One region of the Streptomyces sp. 11x1 genome, then DNA from elsewhere that is predicted to be linked to it. Evidence: predicted binding sites of a transcription regulator. Region 1 holds the regulator's gene; the other holds the start of a gene.
What was found. The regulator HspR, encoded in region 1, represses chaperone genes until heat shock. The targets are predictions, from matches to a motif close to TTGAGNNNNNNNNNCTCAA.
Positions count from the first base shown of each region.

Region 2: a site for HspR is predicted at 2,464-2,482, ahead of dnaK (molecular chaperone DnaK). Genes of this name have one in related genera too.

Region 1 is NZ_CP122458.1:4,787,137-4,791,530, reverse strand. Features, by position in the region: gene grpE (nucleotide exchange factor GrpE) at 1-389, shown strand, start outside; gene dnaJ (molecular chaperone DnaJ) at 441-1,622, shown strand; gene P8T65_RS20895 (heat shock protein transcriptional repressor HspR) at 1,628-2,083, shown strand; gene P8T65_RS20890 (PA14 domain-containing protein) at 2,168-4,228, opposite strand.
Region 2 is NZ_CP122458.1:1,826,278-1,830,671, reverse strand. Features, by position in the region: gene P8T65_RS08115 (MoxR family ATPase) at 1-94, shown strand, start outside; gene P8T65_RS08110 (DUF2201 family putative metallopeptidase) at 91-1,902, shown strand; gene P8T65_RS08105 (OsmC family protein) at 2,006-2,431, shown strand; gene dnaK (molecular chaperone DnaK) at 2,555-4,394, shown strand, end outside.

The DNA.
Region 1 (4,394 bases):
TCGCGAACCTCCTGACCGAACTCCTGCCCGTGCTCGACGACATCGGCCGCGCGCGCGAGCACGGCGAACTCGTCGGCGGCTTCAAGTCCGTCGCGGAGTCGCTCGAGACCGTCGCCGCGAAGATGGGCCTCATGCAGTTCGGCAAGGAGGGCGAGCCCTTCGACCCGACGATCCACGAGGCCCTGATGCACAGCTACGCGCCCGACGTCACCGAGACGACGTGCGTGGCGATTCTCCAGCCGGGGTATCGCATCGGCGAGCGCACCATCCGCCCCGCGCGGGTGGCCGTGGCCGAGCCGCAGCCCGGCGCGCAGACGGCCAAGGCCGAGGAGGCCGAGGGTGCCTCCGGTGCCGACGACAAGGAGAGCGGTGGCCCGGACGAGGGCTGACGCCACAGGCCGGCACGGCATGCAGGGTGAGTGGAAGGAGGGACGTCGAGGATGAGTACCAAGGACTTCATCGAGAAGGACTACTACAAGGTCCTCGGCGTCCCCAAGGACGCCACCGAGGCCGAGATCAAGAAGGCGTACCGCAAACTCGCCCGCGAATACCACCCGGACGCCAACAAGGGGAACGTCAAGGCCGAGGAGCGCTTCAAGGAGATCTCCGAGGCCAACGACATCCTCGGTGACCCCAAGAAGCGCAAGGAGTACGACGAGGCCCGCACCCTCTTCGGCAACGGCGGCTTCCGCCCCGGGCCCGGCGCCGGTGGCGGCTCGTTCAACTTCGACCTGGGCGACCTCTTCGGAGGCGGCGCGCAGGGCGGCGGCCAGGGCGCGGGCGGTTTCGGCGGGGGCATCGGCGATGTCTTCGGCGGCCTGTTCAACCGGGGCAGCTCCGGCACCACGCGGGTGCAGCCCCGGCGCGGCCAGGACATCGAGTCCGAGGTCACGCTGAGCTTCACCGAGGCCATCGAGGGCGCGACCGTACCGCTGCGCATGTCCTCGCAGTCGCCCTGCAAGGCATGTTCGGGCACCGGCGACGCCAACGGCACCCCCCGGGTGTGCCCGACGTGCGTCGGCACCGGCCAGGTCGCGCGGGGCTCCGGCGGCGGTTTCTCCCTGACGGACCCCTGCCCGGACTGCAAGGGCCGCGGCCTGATCGCCGAGCACCCCTGCGACATCTGCCACGGCTCGGGGCGCGCCAAGTCCTCCCGCACCATGCAGGTCCGGATCCCGGCGGGCGTCTCCGACGGCCAGCGGATCCGGCTGCGCGGCAAGGGCGCCCCCGGTGAACGGGGCGGCCCGGCGGGCGACTTGTACGTCGTCGTGCACGTCGACCCGCACCCGGTGTTCGGCCGCAAGGACGACAACCTCACGGTGACCGTCCCGGTGACGTACCCCGAGGCGGCGCTCGGCGGAGAGGTCCGGGTCCCGACCCTGGGCGGTCCGCCGGTCACCCTGAAACTGCCTCCGGGCACCCCCAACGGCCGTACGATGCGGGCCCGGGGCAAGGGCGCCTTCCGCAAGGACGGCACCCGCGGGGACCTGCTGATCACGGTCGAGGTGAGTGTCCCGAAGGACCTGTCGGGGAAGGCTCGTGACGCGCTGGAGGCGTATCGCGAGGCGACTGCGGGCGAGGACCCGCGAGCGGAGCTGTTCCAGGCCGCGAAGGGAGCATGAATGTGATGGACGGCCGCCGTAGGAACCCTTATGAGCTGACGGAAGAGACACCGGTGTACGTCATCTCGGTGGCCGCCCAGCTCTCCGGACTGCACCCGCAGACCCTGCGCCAGTACGACCGTCTCGGCCTGGTCTCCCCGGACCGCACCGCCGGGCGGGGCCGTCGCTACTCGGCCCGTGACATCGAACTGCTGCGTACCGTCCAGCAGTTGTCGCAGGACGAGGGCATCAACCTGGCCGGCATCAAGCGCATCATCGAACTGGAGAACCAGGTCGCCGCGCTCCAGTCCCGGGTGGCCGAGATGGAGGCCGCGCTCGACGGCGCCGCCGCGGCCATGCGCCAGCGCGAGGCGGCGGTCCACGCGTCGTACCGTCGCGATCTGGTGCCGTACCAGGAAGTGCAGCAGAGCAGCGCGTTGGTGGTGTGGCGGCCTAAGGGGCGGCAGACGTCCGCAGACTGACGGCACGTCAAGTGCGGTCAGGGGCCCGGAGATTCAGCTGTTCGGCTGAACCCCCGGGCCCCTGCCGCGTCCTTGTAGGTGTGCTCAGGGGGCCAGAGCCACCCAGGCGTCGCCGGGGGGCGATTCGGTGCCGTCGGTGTGGAGGGCGGTCACCCAGTAGAAGTGGGTGGTGCCGGCGGCGGCCGTGGTGTCGGTGTACGACGTGCCGGTGACCGGGTCGGCGGTCAGGGGCTCGTAGGCGGCGGTGGCCGGGTTCCACCGGTACACCCGGTAGCCCGTGATGTCCGTCCCGTCGGAGTCGCTGGACAGCTTCCAGGTGAGGTCGACCCCGGTCCCGCCGGCGGCCTTCTCGGCGCTCGCGTCGACCAGCCAGTCCGCGGGGGTCTCCACGGTGGGCCGCAGGTCGAGTTCGGTGACGGTCGTGGACACCATCTTGTCGGCCAGCGTGTAGTTGGAGTTGCCCGAGGTGTCCACCGCGTCCACGAAGTACGTGTGGTGCTCGCCGTCCTGGAGGTTCCCCGAGTCGACGAGCCGACTGGTGCCCGCCTTGACCGTGCCCACATGCGTGTACCCGGTCCCGTCGTCCACCGTGCTGACCCGGAACACGTTGTACTCGGCGAGGTCGGCGACCGGGCTGTCGTCCCAGTCGAGGACCGTGCCGTACTCGGTGGCGGTGGCCGTGAACCCGGTGACGAGCGGCGGGGCGGTGCCGTCGCCGTAGCCGTGGGAGATGGTCTGCGAGGGGCCCGACTCCCGGCCGAGCGCGTCGACGGTCGTCACCCAGTACACGTAGAACCCGTCGTCGGGGCTCGGCACGACCGTGGTGTCGGTGCAGGTGTAGCTGTACCTGGTGCCGTAGGCGGTGTCGGTGAGCTTCGGTTCGCAGGGCACGACCTGGGAGTCGACGACGTCGAAGGTCCCGGTCGCGTTGTCGAAACGGCGCTCCTCGCGGTGGACCCGGAACTCGGTCGGCGCGTACGGCGACACGTCCCAGCGCAGATCGACGCCGCCGCCGTCCTCCGGCCGGTTCTCCGTCTTCCAGAGGTACGGCACCGCGAGCGGCCTGGCGATCGACACCACCGACGAGTACGCGGTGTTGCCCGCCGCGTCCGACACCGCGACCTTGTAGTACGAGGTCTCCCCGTACGGGGCGGTGGCATCGGTCGCCGAGTTGCCCCAGGGGCCCTTGACCTCCTCGAACGGCCCGTCGGGCGAGGCGGCCCTCAGCAGCCGGTTCGTCTCGGCCCCCTCGGACATCCACCAGAGCGACACCCCGTCGAGGGAGGACTCACCGCTGACCTTCAGATCCCGGACGGTCGGCGGGATCCGGTCCACCGTGGTGACCAGCTGATCGGCCGTGCCCGTCGACGTGTTGCCCGCCCTGTCGTAGGCGCGGACCTCGTAGTAGTACGCCGCGCCCGACTTCGGCAGCCCGGTGTCGGTGTACGAGGTGGAGGTGGTCGTCGCGAGCGGCGTGCTGCCGAACGACGTGCCCTTGAGCCGCCGGTAGACCTTGTACCCGGCGAGGTCCATCTCCTTGTTCTTCGCCCAGGTGACCTTGGCCCTGCCGGTGGCTTCGTCGTACGTGACCGCGGCCCCCGTCGGGACTAGCGGCTTGACCTTGTCGACGTCGGCGGAGGTGCGGGGCGTGTACGTGAACTTGACCTTGGCGGCGCCGGTCCAGTTGACGTAGTCGACGCGCAGGGTGTGCTTGCCGGAGGGGATGGTGAGGTTGAGGGTCTTGGAGACGGTCGTCGAGCCGTTCTTCCAGAGGCTGATCTTGCGGGCGTCGGTCGTGCCCGGGTCCAGATAGACGCGGATGCCGTCCAGACCGGAGACGGAGAGCGTGAAGGGGCCGCCGGAGCCGAAGTCGCGGGTCACGGTCCAGCGGACGCCGAAGTTGTTGGACGGCAGGCCGGTGGCGGGTGCGCCGGTGCCCCAGTTCTGGTCGATCGCGCTGTCGCAGTCCGTCCTCTTCGGGGTGCCGGAGAAAGTGGTGTTCGCGAAGAACTGCCGCTTGAAGACGGGGGAGGAGCAGGTGACGGCGGCGTTCGCCGCCGTGGCGGTCGAGACGAGCAGACCGCCGGCGGTGGCGAGCACGACGACGGCCGCGGCGGCCGTCGTCGAGCGTCTGACTGAGGTCATGGGGTCCTGGGGTCCTTCAGGGCAGGAGGGCGATCGTCACCGGCGGTGTAACCCCCGCCGGTGACGATCAGACGTTTGGGGTGGGGGGATGGTTGTACGGGGTGGGTGGGGTGTGTGGGGGCGCGGAGCGGAGGGTGGGCCGACGCTCCTGGGGAGTGAGTCGTTT
Region 2 (4,394 bases), 3.0 Mb from region 1:
CGCCGACGACACCGACGGCAACCCCGTGCTGCCGGCCTGGTTCCTGGTCGAGGCGGCCCGCGACATGCCCCGGCTGGTGGAGGCGCGCCGGTGAGCACGGCCGGCGGCAAGGGCCGGGGGAAACGGAAGACACAGCGGGACCTCGCCACCGAGGCGTTCGAGGCGGGACTGGAGGCGGTGCGGCGCAACTCCGCGCTGCGGGCGGTCGGGTTCAGCGTCTGCCGCAAGGAGAAGTGCGACCTGGCGCCCCGCGAGGGCCTCGTCCGGGTCGACTCCGAGGGCGTGCTGCACGCGCACCCCGACCGGCTCGCGGCCCCCGACGTCTGGGCCTGGGCCATCGCCCACGCCGCCATCCACCTCGGCTTCGGGCACGTCCCGGCGGCGCGGGGCGAGCGCGCCCAGCCCGACCGGTTCGACCTCGCCGCCCGCTGCGTCGCCGTCAACCGGTTCCTGCTCACCTTCCCCGTCGGCCTGACCCCCGAGAACCTGCCCGACCGCTACCCGGACGGCGACGAGGAGCGCCTCGCCGCCCGCTGGCGCCGTGACGGACTCCCGGCGGCGTACGAGCACTGCGGCACGTCCGGCGGCGAGCCCGACCAGCTGCTGCTGTCCTGGCCCACGTGGCGGGGCACACCCACGGACTGGCAGCTCGCCTTCGCGCACGCCCTCACCCGCACGATGTCCGCCGCGATGGACATGGCCGGCGGCCGCCGTGAGTCCCTGGACGACGAGCCGACCCGCATGCGGCCCTGGGAGAAGGCGCTGAGCTGGTTCATCTCCTCCTACCCGCTGCTCGGCGGCATCGCGGCCGGCATCCGGATCGTCGCCGACGTCGAACTCGCCCATGCCCACGGCATCTCCGTCGCGGCCGTCGACGCGGAGGCGGGCGAGATCTACATCAACCCGCTCCGCCAGTTCGACGACGAGGAGTGGCGGTTCGTCCTCGCCCACGAGATGCTGCACGCCGCCCTGCGCCACGGCGACCGCTGCGGCACCCGCGACCCCTTCCTGTTCAACATCGCCGCCGACTACGTCATCAACGACTGGCTGCGCGAGATGCAGGTCGGCACCATGCCCGAGGGGCTGCTGTACGACCCCGGACTGACCGGGCTGTCGGCCGAGGAGGTCTACGACCGGATCGTCGGTGACCTGCGCCGGATGCGCAGGCTCGCCACCCCGCGCGGCAGGGGCGTGGGCGACATCCTCGGCGGTCCGCTCGGCTCGCCGCGCGACTACGTGGACCTCGACGAGTTCTACCGCCGGGGCCTGGCCCGGGGCTTCGACCTGCACGAGCGGCAGGAACGCGGCCTGCTGCCCGCCGGTCTGGTCGAGGAGATCCGCGCCCTCAGCCATCCGCCCCTGCCCTGGGACGCGCAACTCGCCCGCTGGTTCGACGAGTTCGTACCCAGCCCCCAGGCCGTACGCACCTACGCGCGCCCCTCGCGCCGTCAGTCCGCCACCCCCGACATCCCGCGCGCCGGACGGTACTTCCCGCCCGAGGAGGTCGCCCGCTGCACCTTCGGCGTCGTCCTCGACACCTCCGGCTCCATGGACCGGACGCTGCTCGGCAAGGCGCTGGGCGCGATCGCCTCGTACGCGGCGGCCCGGGACGTACCGGCCGCCCGGGTCGTGTTCTGCGACGCCGCCCCGCACGACGCGGGGTACCTGCCGGTCACCGAGATCGCCGGACGGGTACGGGTACGCGGGCGCGGCGGTACGGAACTGCAGCCGGGCGTCGATCTGCTGCACCGCGCCGACGACTTCCCGCCGGGCGCACCGGTCCTGGTCATCACGGACGGCTGGTGCGACGTGCTGCGGGTGCGGCGGGAGCACGCGTATCTGATTCCCCAAGGTGCTCGCCTGCCGTTCACCGCGCGGGGGCCGGTGTTCAGGGTGAGATGAGCCTCGTACCCGCCGGAGTGTGATCGGATGGGGGCACGGAACCCCGGCGGCGGAACCCCGGCGACGGGACTCCGGCATCGTGACTGACAGGAAAGGACTCATCGTGGCCACCACGCGCACCGCACACACCGTCTGGGAAGGCGAGCTGCTCAAGGGCACCGGCACCGTCACCTTCGACTCCTCCGGCATCGGTTCGCAGCCGGTGTCGTGGCCGTCGCGCGCGGAGCAGGCGAACGGCAAGACCAGCCCCGAGGAGCTGATCGCGGCCGCCCACTCCAGCTGCTTCTCCATGGCGCTCTCCCACGGCCTCACGGGCGCGGGCACCCCGCCCACCCGCCTGGAGACCAAGGCCGACGTGACGTTCCAGCCCGGCGAGGGCATCACCGGCATCCACCTCACCGTCCGCGGCGAGGTGCCCGGCCTCGACGCGGCCGGCTTCCAGGAGGCGGCCGAGGGCGCAAAGAAGAACTGCCCGGTCAGCCAGGCCCTGACCGGCACGACGATCACGCTGACGGCCGAGCTGGCCTGACCGTCTGCTTCGTGCGCCCCGTCTCCGCCCCATTGACAAGAGCCCACTCAAGTTTTGTGCTGGTGGTGGGAACACTTGGCGGACCTCGCGGGTCCTTGCGGACTCCGCTGGAAGGGGACGGCGATGGGGCGTGCGGTCGGGATCGATCTCGGGACGACGAACTCGGTGGTGGCCCTGCTGGAGGGCGGTGAGCCGACCGTCGTCGTCAACACGGAGGGGCAGCGGACCACACCGTCGGTGGTGGCCTTCGCCAAGAACGCCGAGGTGCTCGTCGGCGAGATCGCCAAGCGGCAGGCCGTGACGAACGTGGAGCGCACGGCGCGCTCCGTCAAACGCCACATGGGCGACGCGAGTTGGCGGTTCCCCACGGAGGGCTCCGTGGACGGCACCCGCTACCGGGCCCAGGAACTGTCCGCGCGCGTCCTGCAGAAGCTGAAGCGGGACGCCGAGTCGTACCTCGGCGAGGACGTCACCGACGCGGTCATCACCGTGCCCGCGTACTTCGACGACGCGCAGCGGCAGGCGACCAAGGAGGCGGGGGAGATCGCGGGCCTGAAGGTCCTGCGGATCATCAACGAGCCCACGGCGGCGGCCCTCGCCTACGGCCTGGACCGGGGCGAGGAGCAGACCGTCCTCGTCTTCGACCTCGGCGGCGGCACCTTCGACGTCTCCCTCCTGGAGATCGGTGACGGGGTCATCGAGGTGAAGGCCACCAACGGCGACACCCGGCTCGGGGGCGACGACTGGGACCAGCGGGTCGTCGAACACCTCGTCCAACGCTTCCGGGGGCAGCACGGCGTCGATCTCGGCCGCGACAAGATGGCGTTGCAGCGGCTGCGGGAGGGCGCGGAGCGGGCCAAGATCGAGCTGTCCAGCTCCTCCGAGACGTCGATCAACCTCCCGTACGTCACTGCTTCCGCGGAAGGGCCCCTCCACCTGGAGGAGACGCTGACGCGCGCCCAGTTCCAGGAGCTGACCGCCGACCTGCTCGATCGGTGCAGGACGCCGTTCCACCAGGCCGTCAAGGACGCGGGGGTGAAGCTCGCGGCGATCGACCACGTCATCCTCGTGGGCGGTTCGACGCGGATGCCCGCCGTGAGCGGCCTGGTCCGGGAACTCACCGGCAAGGACCCGCACAAGGGGGTGAACCCCGACGAGGTGGTGGCGGTCGGCGCCGCGCTCCAGGCGGGCGTCATCCGGGGCGACGTGAAGGACGTCCTGCTGCTCGACGTCACCCCGCTGTCCTTGGGCATCGAGACCAAGGGCGGCATCATGACCAAGCTGATCGAGCGCAACACGACGATTCCCACGCGCCGTTCGGAGATCTTCACGACGGCGGCCGACAACCAGTCCTCGGTCGGCATCCAGGTGTACCAGGGGGAGCGGGAGATCGCCGCGTACAACAAGAAGCTGGGCGTCTTCGACCTCACCGGGCTGCCGCCCGCGCCGCGCGGTGTCCCGCAGATCGAGGTGGCCTTCGACATCGACGCGAACGGCATCATGCACGTCTCGGCGAAGGACCTCGCCACCGGCCGTGAACAGAAGATGACGGTGACCGGCGGCTCCGCGCTCCCCAAGGACGACATCGACCGCATGATGCGGGAGGCCGAGCAGTACGCCGACGACGACCGCCGGCGCCGCGAGGCCGCCGAGACCCGCAACCACGCCGAGCAACTCGCCTACCAGACCGAGAAGTTCCTCCGCGAGAACGAGGCGCGCGTCCCCGTCGACAGCAGGGCCGAGGTGGAGGCCGCGGTGGCGGAGGTGAAGCGCCTCCTGGAGCACCCCGAGGACACCGCGTCCCTCCGCGCCGCCACCGACCACCTCTCCGCCGTCAGCCAGCGCATGGGCCAGGCCATGTACGCGGCGGCGGCCGCAGACCGGGCCGAGACACCGCCCCCCGGCCCGGCCGGCAACGGGAACGGGAAGGCGGCCGAGGACGACGACACGACGGTGGTCGACG